DNA from 2 places in the Kocuria atrinae genome. Region 2 is predicted to be linked to the other one. Evidence: riboswitches for the same ligand, from Rfam matches in the RefSeq annotation. Region 2 holds a riboswitch; the other holds the start of a gene.
What was found. Region 2 has a riboswitch for S-adenosylmethionine ahead of ABD283_RS03875 (acyl-CoA dehydrogenase family protein). Riboswitches for the same ligand answer to the same signal wherever they lie in the genome.
Positions count from the first base shown of each region.

Region 1 (8,149 bases), 190 kb from region 2:
CACCGTTGCGGTGGGCGATTTCCGCGATGGCGTCCAGCTCCGGGAGGTCTGCGAGCGGGTTGGCAATCGACTCCAGGAAGAACACCCGGGTCTCCGGGCGCACGGCGGCTTCCCATTCCTCTGGGTACCGCGGGTCCGCAAAGGTCACGGTCAACCCGGTTTCCGCCAGGGTGTCCGTGAGCAGATCCACGGTGCCTCCGTACAGGTGCGATGACGCCACCACGTGCCCATTGACCGGTCCGGTCAGCGCGAGCAGCGCGAGGGTCACCGCGGCCTGACCGGACGAGGTGGCCACGGCGCACTCGGCACGTTCCAGCTTGGTCACTGCGCTCTCCAACGCCGTGACGTTCGGGTTCCCCGTGCGGGCGTACGTGTATCCGGCTGCACGCTGTGCGAAAACCTCGCGCGCATCGGCCAGCGTGTTGAAGGCATATGCCGCGCTGTGGTGAATGGGCGCCACGATGGGGGTACCCAAGGGGGCGGGTTTCGGTTGCTCGGTCACAGGAGGCTCCCTTCGGCTTCACGAGCGGTGGTGTCTGCGGTGGCGACGGCGGGTACGGATGCGGCGTCGTTGTGGGGGGTGTTACCGGCCAGCTCCGCACGTACGGTGACGGCGGCGGCCACCAGACGATCGAGGGCTGCCTCGGTCTCCGGCCAGCCGCGGGTTTTCAGGCCGCAGTCGGGGTTGACCCACACACGGTCAGCGCCGATCTGGGTGGCGGCGTGGCGCACGCGCTGGGCGACCTCGTCGAAGGTGGGTACGCGCGGGGAGTGGATATCCCACACGCCGGGGCCCACATCGCGCGGGAAGTCACCGGCGGCCAGGCCGTCCACAATGCCCGATCCGGAACGCGAGGCCTCTAGCGTGGTGACGTCGGCGTCTAGGCCGTCGATGGCGTCCAGCACGGTCTCGAACTCGGAGTAGCACAGGTGCGTGTGGATCTGGGTCGCAGTCCGGGCACCGCCGGTGGCCAACCGGAAGGAGCCCACGGACCAGTCCAGGTAGTCCGGGCGGTCGGCCAACTTGAGTGGCAACAGCTCGCGCAGCGCGGGCTCGTCCACCTGGATGACGGCGGTTCCCGCGGCCTCAAGATCCGTGATTTCATCGCGCAGAGCCAGAGCGACCTGGTCGGCGACCTCGCGGGCCGGGGCGTCGTCGCGCACGAAGGACCACGCCAGGATGGTGACCGGGCCGGTCAACATGCCCTTGACCGGGCGGTCCGTCAGCGATGCCGCGTAACCAGTCCAGTCCACCGTGATGGGGGCCGGGCGGGAGACGTCGCCGAACAGGATCGATGGACGCGTGCAGCGCGAACCGTAGGACTGCACCCAACCGTGCTGAGTGGTGACAAAGCCATCCAGCCCTTCGGCGAAGTACTGCACCATGTCATTGCGCTCGGGTTCGCCGTGCACCAACACGTCCAGTCCGAGCTCCTCCTGCTTGCGCACGGCCTGGGCAATTTCGGCCCGGATCTTCTCGGTGTACTCGGCCTGGTCGATGCGGCCGGCGCGGACAGCAGCGCGCGTGGTGCGGATACCGGGAGTCTGCGGGAACGAACCAATGGTCGTGGTCGGCAGCGGCGGCAGGTTCAGGCGCTGAGCCTGCGCGGTGCGGCGCTCGTCCGCGGCTGCGCGCTCGCGGTCCTGCTGCTTGACGGCCGCGGTGCGGGCGCGCACTTCCTGGCGGTTCGTGGCCGGGTGGGCTGCACGGCGGGAACGAATCTGTGCGTCCTTGCCGAGTTCGGCGGCCACGGTGGACCAGCCTTCGGTCAGTCCGCGGGACAGCGTCACGACCTCGGCGACCTTCTGGTCCGCGAACGCGACCCATTCCTTGACGTCCGGGTCGAGGGCGGTTTCACGCTGCACATCGTGCGGGACGTGCAGCAACGGGGTCGCCGTGCCCACGGTAATGCGGCCCGCGGCTGCCTCTTTGAGGCGGTCCAGTGTTTCCGAGGCTTTCTCCAGATCAGTGCGCCACACAGTACGACCGCCGACGACGCCGCCCACCAGCGGTCGCTCGCCCCACGCCTCGAGTGCGGCCCCACCGGGTTCACTGCCGCGGTCCAGGTCGATGGCGAGGGCCTCGATGTCGGTCGCGGCAAGGGCGAGTTGGGCGTCCTCACCCGCATCCCCGTAACCGACAGCAACCAGAATGTCGGGGCGGTTGGAGGGGAAGCTCAGACGGGTGTAGGCCTTGGCCAGCGCCTCGATGATGGTTTCGCGGGGAACGTCCCAGCCTTCGGCGGCCAGGGCGTGATCGTCCAATTCGACCCATGGGATGCCCGCATCCTTGAGCGCGGTGAGCAACTGGATGTAGAGGTCGACCACGTCATTGAGACGGTCAAACGGCTGGGTGCCCGGTGCATCCGTGGTTTCCGGGCGGGCCAGCAGCAAGAGGGTCACGGGTCCCACGAGTACCGGGCGAGTGATGGCGCCGGTGGTCTCACGGGCGGTCACGAACCGTTCGATCAGGCTTTCCGGGTGCGCGGACAGCGGGGTGTCCGGGCCGATCTCGGGAACGTAGTAGTGGTAGTTGGTGTCGAACCATTTGGTCATCTCCAACGGTTCCAGGTGATCGGTTCCGCGGGACAGCGCGGTGGTCAGCTCAATGCCCTGCGGGGTGTCCGGGGCTGCGGGGCGGAAACCGTCCGCGCGGAACCGGGCCGGAACCGCGCCCAGGGCCAGGGCGGTGTCCAGGGTCTGGTCCACCGCGAACGTGTCGGAGGGGATCGAAGCGTCGTCGGTGAGACCGAGGCCGCTGAGGTGGCGAACGGTGCGCTCGCGCAGTTTGGCCAGAGTGTCCAGAACGGAGTGGGCGGGGTTCTCGGCGGGCTTGGACCAGTAGGCCTCAAGTGCCCTCTTGAGTTCACGATCGGGGCCGATCCGGGGGTAGCCCAGGATGGTCGCGGCGGGGAACGAAGTCTTGGAAACGGCAGTCATTCGGGGTGCTCCTGAGGATAAAAGGGTGTGTTGTGGGAAGCCACGGTCACTGAGACCGTTGCCAAAAGGTTCTGTCGGAAGGGAAGTGCGGGCGCTGTCGTGACCGTGGTACGGCCACTGACGTGCGGCGGTCAGGCCGCGGTGATACCCCCGCGAAATTGTCGGGCGGCATCGCGCACCCGGAGATGATCGAGGATGGCCAAAGGCGCATCCGGGCGGTTGAAAGTGAACAAATGCAGACCGGGGCAGCCGAAATCCAATAGCTCGTCGATCAGCGTGAGCGTTGCCGCGATGCCCCTGCGGCGTAGCTCGGCTGGGCTCTCGGTGTTCAGGAAGCTGGTGATCCGTTCGGGGATCGGAACTCCGGTCAGCTCGGTCATGCGGCCCAAACGCTTGATGTCAGTCAGTGGAACCAGGCCGGCAATGATGGGCAGGTGGATGCCTTCCGAGCGCGCACGCTCCAGGAACCTCACATAGTCCTGAGCGTCGTAGAGCACCTGGGTGATCGCGTAATCCGCCCCGGCTTCTTGCTTGTCCCACAGCGCAGCGAGGTCCGCTTCGAAATCGCGGCCCTTCGCGGCCACCGGATAGCAGGCCACCGAAACCGAGACCGGACGCTTGCCGGGGCGCTCGCAGGCACCGAACTTTCGTTCCTCGACCTCGCGGATCAACTCGACCAGTTGCGATGCGCGATCGAAGCCACCCGGATGAGTCACCCACTCACCGCCGCCCACGGGCGGATCGCCACGCAAGGCGAGAAGGTCGCGGACGCCGTCGTCGAGCAAATCTTCGACGGCGCGATCCAGACCCGCGCGATCGGTGCCACCGCACGTGAGGTGGGCCACCGCAGGGGTCTTGGTCTGCTTGAGCAAGTGCCGCAGCGTCTCGCGGGAGACACCGTTGGTGCCGGAGTGACCGTGGGTGACCGAGAAGAAATCGGGACCGGCGGCGGCCATCGCGTCGATGTTGCGCCACACGGCTTCCGGATCGCGCGTGGGGTGCGGCGGGAACACCTCGAACGAGATCAAAGACTCGCGGCGCGGCCTGCGCACCAACCACGACGTTCCCGTGGGTGGCCCCGTGGCGACGGTCTGCTCCGAGACCTGGGGTGTGGACAGGGCGGGCATAAAAATACCTCCGGCGGTTCGGGACGCCGGAGGTTTCTCCGTGCGCCGTACTTGCTCGCCGTGCGGGTGCGCGGCGGCCGGATCGTCATCTGGGGCACCCCGCTACGTGCTGGAGGGTTGCCGCCCGGTTAGCCAGAGCTTTACACCGGGACTCATGATCCTTGTTGCGAGAGACATTAGCACAGAGTTTTGGCGGTGCAAGTCACATCCCGGAAACGGAACGGGTCAGTCCGTGCTGTTTCTCCGCGCCATGTTGGCGCGTTCAAGACTCGTCTCCCAGACGTCTTTTCGCAGGTCAGGGGGAGTAACTCAAAGGTGAGCTCTTGCGTGGTTTTCGGGCTGCGACGTAACAACCCATGAGCGGTTCCGCCTCCGGTGAGGTGGCCAGCCACGCGAGATTCTCGGCCGAGATCTTGACCGAATTGGCACCCGGAAGTCGAGCAATCAGTGGCGCGGCCACTGCATAAATCCTCTGCACAATGTTCGGGTAATTGCAGGCCAAGCCGGTGGCCGGCATGAGGCCGGGGTCAAAACTCGCGGCCCGGATACCACGAGCGGCCCAGGACTCGTCGACCTCGTAGGCCATGGCGATGCACGCCAGTTTGGAGGTCGAGTAGCGCACCCGGAAAGCCGAAGGCTCGGAGGCCACCGCGATGAGTTTCGCTGCCCAGCGTGATGACCCTGGAACCGGGAGCCATGTGGCTCAGTAGAGGGTCGAGCAGAGCGACGTGGCCCAGCACATTGGTGGCCATGGTCAGCTCGAACTGATCCGCGGAGCGCTGCAACCGATCGAATGTCTGAACCCCCGCGTTGCAAATGATGGCGCGGGGGATCACACCGTCCTCGATGAGCCCGTCCGTGAAAGATTTCACGGTGGCAAGGTTCGCGAGGTCCAGTCGCCGGACGGCTACGCGGACGCCGCTCCGCAAAAGAGCTGCCGCCACTTCTTGACCTTTAGCCATGTTCCGAACTGCCAGAATCAGAGGGATTCCCTGCTTCGCCATGGCCCGGGCTGTTGCGAGGCCTAGCCCCGACGTAGCCCCGGTGATCACCACGGGAGCGGTATGGGTTGCAGGCAGATCGACAGAGGCAGGGGGCTGCTCGGGGGACATGTATCGAGTATCTCCGGTCAGAACCTACGCATCAGCCTCGTGACAGATGTTTCTTGAACATCATCGGTGGCGATCCGGAGACGAGCCGCCACCGATGGCATTCATCGAAGCCAGGAAGGCTTAGTAGAGCTTGGTGGCCCCGCCATCCACGGCGATCGCCTGGCCCGTGATGAAGCGGGCGTCGTCGGAGGCCAGGAAGGCTACCAGCGGGGCGACATCCTCCTCGGGGTTGCCGAACCGTCCCAATGGGATGTTGCCCAGCGACTTCTGGTACATGTCCGGGAAGGCTTCCTTCCACTGGGCCACGCCTTCGGTCAGCGCAATGGGCATTACGGCGTTGACGCGGATGCTGTCCCCGGCCCACTCGTTGGCGACCACACGGGTGAGACCGCGGATCGCTTCCTTCGCAGAGGCGTACGCGGCCTGCGTCGGTTGACCACTCACTGCGGAACCGGATCCGAAGTTGATGACCGAACCGCCCTGCTTGGCCAGTTCCGAGTGTGCGGCCTTCATGAACTGGCGCGTGGCGCGCAGGCCGGTGTTGAAGGACAGTGCCCAGGCATCCTCGTCCAGGTCCAGGTCCAGGAACATGGCTTGCTTGGATGCGTGCGCGTTGTTGACCAGGGCATCCAGACGCCCGAAGCGTTCGACGGCGGTCCGCACCGCAGCCTGCGCGGTCTCCTCGAGCGAGACGTCACCCGCCACGAAGACCAGACTCTCGCCCACATCCGACTCGAGCTTTTGGCCGGCTTGTTCATTGATGTCGACAGCCACGACGCTCGCGCCCCGGCGCACCAACACTCGACTCAAGGCGCCTCCGATACCGGAGGCGCCACCCGTCACAATGATCACTTTGTCCTGTAGCTGCACGAATTAAGCCTAGGGAAAGAGCCTGTGAGCACTGTCCGAAATGGTGTAGAGAAGAAATATGGATCAGTTGCCAGAAGACCTCACTGCCGGCCTCGATGTCACCCGTGTGGATTCGCTGAGCGGTGGTGACACCGCGGCGGCCTACCGGCTGGAGACTTCCGACGGGCCGGTGTTCGCTAAGACCATGCTCGATGCGCCCGCCGGGGTGCTGGAGTTAGAGGCTGCCGGGCTCGAAGCGCTCCGAGCAGCGGCGCCGTCCGAGTTATCGGTACCCCGCGTGATCCGTGTGACTGAGCACGGGCTGGTCCTGGAGTGGATTGACGAGTCGTACGGGGCGGGTGGAGCCGCGACCGAGGCGGAATGCGGCAGCGGTCTGGCGCAAATTCACCGAGCGGAGGCGCCGCATTTCGGTGGGCTGGACCCTGACCTGCCGCAGCGCATCGGCTCGTTCCCCGTGGACCTCTCACCCACGGCTGACTGGGCTGATTTCCTGCTGCACCGCCGGATCGAACCGTTGTTGCGCACGGCTATCGATTCGAGGCGTTTGGACCCGGGAGCCCAGGATCTGTTGGACGAACTTGCGCCGCGTGCTGCTGAACTGGCCGGGCCGGTCGAGCCGCCCAGCCTGCTTCACGGTGACCTGTGGGCGGGTAACCGTGTGGTCGATTCCAACGGCCACAATTGGTTGATCGACCCGTCCTCGTTCTATGGCCACCGCGAGTACGACCTGGCCATGATGCTGCTCTTCGGTGGTTTTGGGGAGGACTGTTTCAGCGCCTATGACGACGTTTATCCCTTGGGGGACGGCTGGCGTGAGCGCGTCCCGTGGTACCAGTTACCGCCGTTGCTTGTGCACGCGATCCGTTTCGGAGGGGGCTATGGCAACTCGGTGATGCGAGCGCTCAAGCAGCTGCGCTGACGCCGCGAGTTGGACAGTTCACCGTTTCCTAAAGCATGATGGGTATCAACTTTTCTAACTACTAGAAATTCGAGGTTGTTGATGGCTGAATCGCGGTCTAGGCCCGATTTTGTCAGCCCTCACAGCCGTGAATTGCGCCGCGTGGTGCGGCTCAACGAGGAAATTGGCTATCAGGTCCGCCGGATCATGGGTCTCAAAGAAACTGATTACGCCGCAATGTCCATCTTGATGCGCGAACCCATGGGGCCCTCCGAGCTGGCCCGGGCGCTCCACATCACGAGTGCAGCCGCAACCGCTGTGGTGGACCGACTGGTCCGAGCGGGTCACGCTGTCCGAGAACCGCATCCCGATGACCGCCGTCGAATGGTTGTCAGAGCCGCTGATGCCTCCCGCGCCAAAACCATGGAGCACGTCTACCCTATGATGAGCATGGTCGAAGGTGAGCTGGAGAAGCTGGATAGCGCGGGCCGAGACGCGGTCCTGCAGTTTCTCACGGGGACCGCGTCCCGCCTCGAGTCCTACCGGGATGAACTCAATGATCGTCCGGTCGAGGAACAGGACACCCTGGGCATCTGGGATACCCAAGGAGCAGGTGATCAGCACTCATGACTTCCTCACGGCTCACGCATTCTCACCACAGCGACCCCGCATCCCTCCGGAGGGACGGCGCGGTTTCAGATGACCACTCCTGGGATGCTTTCCGGACCGCGGTCATCGAAGAACTGGATGCCTACTTCGACGGGCTCAAGGACGCGGTCACGCAGAGTCCCGGTTTTCCCGTGCTGCGCTCACGCGTTCGCGATCAGGTCACGGGCGGCAAACTGCTGCGCCCGCGTCTGACGCACTTGGCCTGGCGTGCATTCGCGGGGCACACCGAACCTATCATGCGGGGCGAGACACGCAATATCCCGGATCCGGACTGTGTTCGCCTGGCGGCCTCGTTCGAGCTGCTGCACGCGGCACTTCTGGTCCACGATGACGTAGTGGACCGCGATCCGGTGCGGCGCGGGCGCCCCACCGTGGGGGAGCTCTACCGCAGGGATGCGCAGAACGCGGGAGCGCCGTCGAACGAGGCGCAGCATCTGGGCGAGGCCGCGGCAATCATCGGCGGAGACCTGTTGCTGTCGGGCGCCTTGCAGCTGGCCACCACGTGCACCGCTGATCCGGCACGCCTACAGCCG
Region 1 is NZ_BAAAQA010000004.1:7,668-15,816, forward strand. It holds gene ABD283_RS03025 (aminotransferase class I/II-fold pyridoxal phosphate-dependent enzyme) at 1-502, opposite strand, end outside; gene metE (5-methyltetrahydropteroyltriglutamate--homocysteine S-methyltransferase) at 499-2,940, opposite strand; gene ABD283_RS03035 (methylenetetrahydrofolate reductase) at 3,072-4,067, opposite strand; SAM riboswitch class IV at 4,110-4,227, opposite strand; gene ABD283_RS03040 (Rossmann-fold NAD(P)-binding domain-containing protein) at 4,363-4,716, opposite strand; partial or broken gene ABD283_RS14360 (SDR family NAD(P)-dependent oxidoreductase) at 4,730-5,179, opposite strand; gene ABD283_RS03045 (SDR family NAD(P)-dependent oxidoreductase) at 5,300-6,049, opposite strand; gene ABD283_RS03050 (fructosamine kinase family protein) at 6,108-6,968, shown strand; gene ABD283_RS03055 (MarR family winged helix-turn-helix transcriptional regulator) at 7,050-7,577, shown strand; gene ABD283_RS03060 (polyprenyl synthetase family protein) at 7,574-8,149, shown strand, end outside.
Region 1: it holds a riboswitch for S-adenosylmethionine, as region 2 does, so the genes downstream of both, ABD283_RS03035 (methylenetetrahydrofolate reductase) here and ABD283_RS03875 (acyl-CoA dehydrogenase family protein) in region 2, are expected to answer to the same signal.

Region 2 (8,149 bases):
TCTGCATCCGTGAAAGGGTTGGCAGCATCGCGTGCGGCGGCCAGCGCATCCTCGGTATTTTCGTAGGGGCGACCGTCCACGATCTCTTCGATCCAGCGCTGGATGTCCAGAGCGGGGCGAACGGTTTCCACCGCCGTCTGTCGATCCGTTTCGTTGAACTCGCTGAGCGTCATTGCTTCCCTTACTTTTTCGCTATGTGAAATCTAAATTCCATATAAAGATAGTGAACTGGATCACAGGGCGGAAGTCAAGGGGCCGAGCCGGAGTTTTCAGAACTGAAACCAAGTGTCATGCCGCTGTAACGCGTGACGTGGTGTGACGCACAGTGGGAGGCGCACTTTGGCGGCTGAAACGGTGCCTACGATGAGGTCATGAAACCGTTTGTACTGCTGGCCACCCGGCCCGAAGACGATGTGGCACTGGAGGAATACGACGCCGTCCGGCGTTTCGGCGGCCTGCAGGAGTCGGAGCTCGAACACGTGCGCCTGGAGAAAGGCCCGGTCCCGCAGCTGGACCTGGAGCGGTACAGCGGAATCATCGTGGGCGGTTCGCCCTTCAATTCATCCGACCCCGCGGAGGAGAAATCGGCCACGCAACACCGGGCCGAGAAGTGGATCAGTGCTCTCCTGGATGAGGTGGTGGCCAGGGACTTCCCGTTCCTCGGGGCTTGCTATGGCGTAGGTACGTTGGGAATCCATCAGGGTGCAGTGGTGGACCGGACCCGCAGCGAAGAGGTGGGTCCGATCACCGTCACGGTGACCGAAGAGGGCGCCAAAGATCCACTGCTGTCCCAGTTGCCGGGGGAGTTCACCGCCTACGTAGGGCACAAGGAAGGCACTCGTTCGCTGCCCGCCAGCGCAGTGTTGCTGGCCAGCGGAACCGTGTGCGAGGTGCAGATGTACCGCGTCAAGCAGAACCTCTACGCCACGCAGTTCCACCCGGAACTGGACCCGAACGGCCTGATCAACCGGGTCATCGCCTACAAGGACCTGGGTTACTTCCGGCCGGAAGACACTCAGACCGTGATCGATCGCGTCAAGGACGGGCCTGAGGTGGATCAACCCAAGAAAATTCTGGCGGCCTTCGTGGAGCGTTACGCGGTGCGGGCAACAACGGCCCACCAATCGGCTTCCGTCTAAGGAACTTCGTGCCGCGCGTGGGGCCCGTCTGCCTCGCTGCGCCGCGTGGGTTGCAGGATTGCCGGGTTGTTCGGTTGCCCGGTTGGCACACGGTACACACACTCCACAATCACCTCGCAGAACACCGGCGACCGATAGCGTGGAACCATGAGCCAGCACCCCGCTCCCTGGAGCCAACCGCCCGCACCTCACTCGATCCCGGCCACGCGGCCCGGTGAGGGGAGAGGCGATGGTCGGGCAGCGGCGTCGTCGACCATGAACGGCGGTCGCGTACCCCCGCCGGTTCCTGCTCCCGGCCCGTCCCAGGTGCCGCCGGAGCGGCTGCGCACGCTGGCGTATCACCGCCTGGGATTCGCGGATCCCAAACACGAGTGGTGGAAGCCCTTGGTTGAGGGCGCCATCTTTTTCTTCCTGTACATCGTCCTTACGGTGCTGTTCACCATCCCGCTTGTCCTGTTCGTGGACAACCCCATGGACATGGACAATCTGGAGACCATGAACCAGCTGGACCCGCTGGTCTTCTTACTCCTGTTCGGCTCAGTTGCACTCATGGCTCCGGCGGCTTATCTGGCCAGATGGATTATGGGCCCGCGGCCATTGGGCCTACTCCACTCGGTGACGGGGCGGTTGCGCTGGAAATGGATGCTTCAGTGCGGGCTCGCGGCACTGGCCATCTTTGTGGTGATCAACGGCCTGTCCATCCTGTTCGATATCGTGGCCGGCGGTGAAGCGATCGAGTTCACCCTGGCGCCCCAGTGGGGCTGGCTGCTGCTCATGGTGATCCTGCTGGTGCCCATCCAGTGCTTCGCGGAGGAACTCGTCTTCCGCGGCTACCTGATGCAGACGGTGGGTCGTTGGTTGAAGCACCCGGCCTGGGCCATTCTTCTGCCCGTCCCGCTGTTCGTGGCCGGGCATCTCTACGATGTGTGGGGACAGGCCTCCATCGCCGTCATGGCGATCACCATGGGCGTCATCACCTGGCGCACCGGCGGTTTGGAGGCGGCCGTGGCGCTCCACGTGGTCAACAACTGCACGGTCACGCTCATGGCCATGGTCGGCTTGGCGGACCTGAACGATACGAGTGGTGGGCCCATCGAGGTGCTGTTCACCCTGGCCATCAACGGGATTTTCCTGTTGGTGGTGTTCCGGATGGCTCGGAAGACTCGAATCGCGACCTCCCGCACCATCATCCTGCCGCCTCCGCCGCGCCTGCCCGCACTCGCGCAACGGCAGCGTGTGGTCGGCCAGAACGGCACCGCGCTCGCCGCGTTCGTGGTGGACCCGCGGACTCAGAACTACCTCTCCCTGCCCGAGCAGTACGGCCCGTACACCGTGCGGGACGGCCAGGGGCGTCCGGTGGGTCTGCTGGACGTGCGGAAGACATCGGGCCCGCAGTCACCGAACGGACCATCCGGGAACGGGCCTTGGCAGAACGGCCCGTCGCAGGGTGGCGACCCGCGGGACCGCCAGTTCACGGGGGCGCAGCCATCGAGCCAACACACGAGCTACGGCTCGCCGCAAGGCCAGAACCTGGGACCGCAGGGCGACGGTTCAGCTACCAACCAGGACCGCACTCCTTAGACTGTGCTGCATGGCCCATCACAGCGTTTCTGACTTGGACTCCCACCGCGCCCCGTTCGGCTATGCCCGTGCCCTGGGTGATTACGTCATGGCCTCGCCCAGTTCCTACCACGCGGTCGCGGCCGCCGCAGAGCTGCTGCGCGGCGCGGGATTCACGGAACTGCACGGGTCCGAGGCGTGGAGCGACGTCGTCGGGAGGCACTTCACGATTCGCGACGGCGCTCTGATCGCCTGGGTGGCCCCTCGCGACTATCGCGCGGGCGCCGGGTCTCGCATTTTGGGCGCGCACACGGATTCGCCCGGGTTCAAGCTCAAGCCCAAGCCGACCACGGTCTCCAACGGTTGGTATCAGGCGGGAGTGGAGGTCTACGGCGGGGTACTGCTGAATTCTTGGCTGGACAGGGATCTGCGGCTCGCCGGGCGCATTGTGGTGCGTGGTGAGAACGGCGAACTCACGCAACACTTATGCGCGACTGAGGCCATCGCAAGGATTCCGCAGTTGGCCATCCACCTGGACCGCGGGGCCAACGACGGGCTCAAGCTGGACAAGCAGCAGCACGTGCAGCCCATTTGGGGAACGGGCTCGGCGCAGGACGCTGACGTGCTGGGACTGCTCGCGGACATGGCCGAGGCATCGGTGTCCCCGGAGGACATCGTGGGCTTCGACATCGTGCTCGCGGATACCCAGAAACCTGAATTGATCGGGCAGCGGCGGCAACTGCTCGCGAGCGGTCGACTGGACAACCTGTCCTCCGTCTATGCGGGGCTTCATGCGTTCGTCGAGCACGCGGAGGAGCTCGAATCCGCGTCGCAGGTTTCGATGCTGGCCGCGTTCGACCACGAGGAAGTCGGTTCAGCCACGCGTTCCGGCGCGGCGGGCCCGTTCCTGGAGGACGTGCTCGTGCGTATCAGCGCGGCGCAGGGCGAATCACAGGACGATTACCGGCGTTCTCTGGCTGAATCGGTGTGCCTGTCTGCGGACGCCGGTCACCTGGTCCACCCCAACTACCGCGGTCATCACGATCCCGTGAACACTCCCGAACCGGGATCCGGACCGCTCCTGAAGATCAACGCCAACCAGCGCTACACCACGGACGCCATGGGCGCCGGGCTGTGGGCGGATGCGTGTGATCGCGCCGGCGTGAGCTATCAGGAATTCGTCTCCAACAACAACGTGCCGTGCGGTTCCACTATCGGGCCCATCACAGCCACCCGCTTGGGCATGCGCACCCTGGACGTGGGCGTGGGCTTGTTGTCGATGCATTCGGCCCGCGAACTCGCCCACGTGGACGACCTTCACGCGCTGTCCCGAGTGACCGGAGCGTTCTGGCGGTCATAAACCGTCACGCGCGTTGACAGTCCCCCGGGGCCCGTGATGCTCTGAACCCGTAACGCCATCAAGAGCGGCCGAGAGACGTGGCTCGTCAACGCCGCAGCAACCACCCGGATACCGGGACGGTGCTTCCGCCACGACCGATGGACAGCTTTTCAGCTTCTGCGGTTCGCACGGTCATGCCCGCGCACGCGCTGTGTTCCTCTCGGTCGGGTGCGTGCACCGCGACTGAACGCGAGGGACTACCGAGAACATGAGCACTGACACCGGGATCAAGGAACAATTCGACACCGCGGCCCTTCACGGGGATCCGCAGCGATCGCTGAGCACCCGCGAATTATTTGACGTGTTCCAACCGGTGTTCGACCGGATTGCGGCCGGTGCTGTGGAACGCGAACAGCAGCGGATTCTGCCGTTCGAACAGTTCAAGTGGCTCAAGGAACGGCACTTCGGTGCGCTGACCGTTCCGCGCTCGCGGGGTGGTTACGGAGCTTCGCTGGAGCAGGTGGCGGAGCTGCTGATTGCCCTGGCCGCGGCGGACTCCAATGTGGCGCATGTTTACCGCTCGCACCTGGGATTCATCGCGAGCCTCAGCTCGGAGGAGTCCGACGTCTGGTTCCCGCGGATTGCCGCCGGCGAGACCGTGGGCAATGCCGCGACCGAGCGCTCCGGGGCCGCGCTGGGCACCGCGGCCACTACCCTGACCCAGATCCAGACCGCAGACGGTGACTGGGAGCTCAACGGCACCAAGTACTACTCCACCGGTTCCATCTTCTCCGATTGGATCCAGGTCACCGCGCAGATTCCCGGTCAGGAGGCGCGCTCGCATGCGCTGGTGAAGAGCTCGTGGGATGGCATCGAACTGGTCGACGACTGGGATGGGTTCGGCCAGCAACTCACCGGCACAGGCACCACGCACTTCCGCGGGGTTAAGGTTCCGGCGGCCAACGTGCGCAACCGCGATGGCCGAGCCACCCAGGAGACCGCTGTCTTCCAGCTCGTCCTCCTTGCCGTTGAAGCGGGCATCGCCAAGGCCGCCATCGACGAGGGCGTCCACTTGGTGCGTTCACGCACTCGCGGTTTCAACACCGGTACCGGCTCAGTTGCGCGCGAGGATCCGCAGGTCCTGCAGCGCGTGGGTGAACTGAGTGCGAAGGCAGCCGCCGCGCGGGCGATCGTTCTGCAAGCGGCCCGGGAGCTCGACGCCGCCATTGGCGTTCTCGGCGGCGATCCCCTTCTCAACAACCCCCAGGAGTTGACCAACGCGTGCGAACTGCCCGTGGCACATGCCCAGGTGGTCGTTCCGGACCTCGTACGCGACGTGACGGACGGGATCTTCGACCTGCTCGGCGCCTCCGCCGTGGGCAAGTCCAAGTCCCTGGACCGCTTCTGGCGCAACGCCCGCACCGTGGCCACGCACAACCCGACCATCTACAAAGCACGCATCGTGGGCGACTACCGCGTCAACTGCACCCCGATGTTCGGCCTCAACGCGATTGGCGAGGTCAAGCAGGCCGGTGAGAAGCCCCAGTAGACCTGTGGGACACACCAGGTGCGCGGCAGGGACCTGAGCGCGCTTGAGATGCGCGGCTACGCGGCCGAAGCGGCGTCGTCTGCGGTAAGGGTGCTGCAACGACGAGCACCGGGCGTCGTTAGAACCTCCGTGCGCACGCCATGCGTCATTAGAACCCTTGGCGAGGCTCAGAAAGGCTCTAACGGCACACGAGGTGCCCGGCGGGGTCGGGACGGCGCCTGAGATGCGCAGCAAGCCCCGCGACAGTCCCAACGCCCCCACAACCGAAGCACCCCACAACCAACGCGCCTCACAACCAATGACGCAGCCCCGGCACCTTCGCGCGGAAGGGGCCGGGGCTGCGTCGTAGTGGCCGGGCAGCTTACGGGAGCTGCGGCATGGCGATGTCTGCCATGCGAGCGAGCACGCGCACCACCTGGCAGGAGTAGCCGAACTCGTTGTCGTACCAGACGTAGAGCACGAGCGAGTTGTTGTTGACGATGGTGGCCAGACCGTCCACCACGCCGGCGCGGCGGGAGCCGACCAGGTCGGTGGAGACGACGTCCGGGGAGTCCACGTAGTCGATCTGCTTGCGCATGGCCGAGTTCATGGAAATGTCCTTGAGGAACTCGTTGACCTCGTCAGCGGATTCGGGTGCCTTGTCCAGCTGCAGGTTGAGGATGGCCATGGAGACGTCCGGGGTTGGCACGCGGATGGCGTTGCCGGTGAGCTTGCCCTTCATCTCCGGCAGAGCCTTGGCCACAGCCTTGGCGGCACCAGTTTCGGTGATGACCATGTTCAGCGCTGCGGAACGGCCGCGGCGGTCGCCCTTGTGCCAGTTGTCGATGAGGTTCTGGTCGTTGGTGTACGAGTGAACGGTCTCGACGTGACCCTGCTTGATGCCGTACTGGTCATTGAGGACCTTGACGACCGGGGTGATGGCGTTGGTCGTGCAGGATGCTGCGGAGAGGATCTTGTCCTCGGGCAGGATGTCCTTGTCGTTCACGCCGCACACGATGTTCTTGAGATCGCCCTTGCCGGGAGCGGTCAGCAGGACCTTCGCGACACCCTTGGACTGCAGGTGCTGGGAGAGTCCCTCTTCGTCGCGCCACGCACCGGTGTTGTCGACCACCAGGGCGTTGTCGATGCCGTACTCGGTGTAGTCCACCTCGGCCGGGGAGCCGGCGTAGATGAACTGGATGTCCACGCCATTGGCGGTGATGACGTTCTTCTCTTCGTCCACGGTGATGGTGCCGTCGAAGGAACCGTGCACGGAGTCACGGCGCAGCAGGGATGCGCGCTTGACCAGGTCGTTGCCCGGCTTCTTGCGAACCACCACGGCGCGCAGGTTCAGACCGGTGCCGTCATTACGGTTGATGAGGATGCGAGCCAGCAGACGGCCGATGCGACCGAAACCGTAGAGCACCACGTCCTGGGACTCGGGCTCGTTCTCGCCCTGGTGATCGACTACGGACGCGAGCTGTTCACGCAGGTACGCCTCGAGGTCGTTGCTACCGGATTCCTTGTAGCCCTGTGCCAGCTTGGCCACGTCGATGTTGCAGGTACCCAGCTTGAGCTTGGTCAGCGTCTCGACGATGTCCAGGGTGTCCTTGAGCGGCAGCTCTTCGCCCAGGATGCGGCGGGTGAAGCGGTGCGCCTTGATGATTTCGGTAACGGACTTGTGAACCAGCGACCGGCCGAACACGGTGGTGACCACCTTGTTCTCGCGGTGCAAACGGCCCACCAGGGGGACCAGTGCTTCAGCAAGTGCTTCTCGATCGGACCAGGTGGTGCTCACCAGCATCCTTCTTCCTCGACCCGGACTTCGTCGTGAGGGCCGTGTTGTGCCGCGCTTCGTTGTGCGGTCTAGCGTGATGGCGCCGCACAAGATGAGGCGGCTCGTCGTACGCCAGTGTACGTGGCTCGCGCACCCCTCGCGCACGTGTCTCTTAAGGTGACGACGCCGCTCGGTGGCCTCTTCTTGTCGGTCGCCTTTGCTACCGTGGTGCCATGTTGACGGTGATCGGTGAAGCTCTCGTGGATGTGGTCTCACGCGACGGTGAAGAACCCCGCGCGCACGTGGGCGGAAGCCCCATGAATGTGGCCGTGGGCCTCGCCCGCTTGGATCAAGAAGTGCAGTTCCTGGGCCGTTACGGTCAGGACGAGTACGGCGAGCAAGTGGCCGCTCACCTGCGGGACAACAACGTGAATCTGCCGTTCAATCCGGATTCCAAACCCACCTCCGTCGCCCAGGCCACGCTGGATCAGGCGGGTGCTGCGACCTATGACTTTCAGCTGGACTGGTCCCTGGATGTCTCGGACGAGCAGATCGATCGGCTCCTGAACGAGACCGGTCTGCTGCACGTCGGCTCCATCGGCGCCATGCTCGAGCCCGGGGCCACCATGGTCCGCAAGGCCGTGGAACGCGCCCACGATCATGCTCTGGTCTCGTATGACCCCAACTGCCGGCCGACCATCATCCCGGATTCCTCGGACGCCCGCGCCCGCGCGGAGGCGATTGTGGCATCTGCGGACATCGTAAAGGCCTCGGACGAGGACTTGTTGTGGCTCTACCCGAACCGT
Region 2 is NZ_BAAAQA010000004.1:193,106-201,254, forward strand. It holds gene uraD (2-oxo-4-hydroxy-4-carboxy-5-ureidoimidazoline decarboxylase) at 1-173, opposite strand, end outside; gene ABD283_RS03860 (glutamine amidotransferase) at 372-1,139, shown strand; gene ABD283_RS03865 (CPBP family intramembrane glutamic endopeptidase) at 1,287-2,720, shown strand; gene ABD283_RS03870 (M18 family aminopeptidase) at 2,731-4,059, shown strand; SAM riboswitch class I at 4,112-4,203, shown strand; gene ABD283_RS03875 (acyl-CoA dehydrogenase family protein) at 4,307-5,587, shown strand; gene ABD283_RS03880 (glyceraldehyde-3-phosphate dehydrogenase) at 5,949-7,370, opposite strand; gene ABD283_RS03885 (carbohydrate kinase family protein) at 7,577-8,149, shown strand, end outside.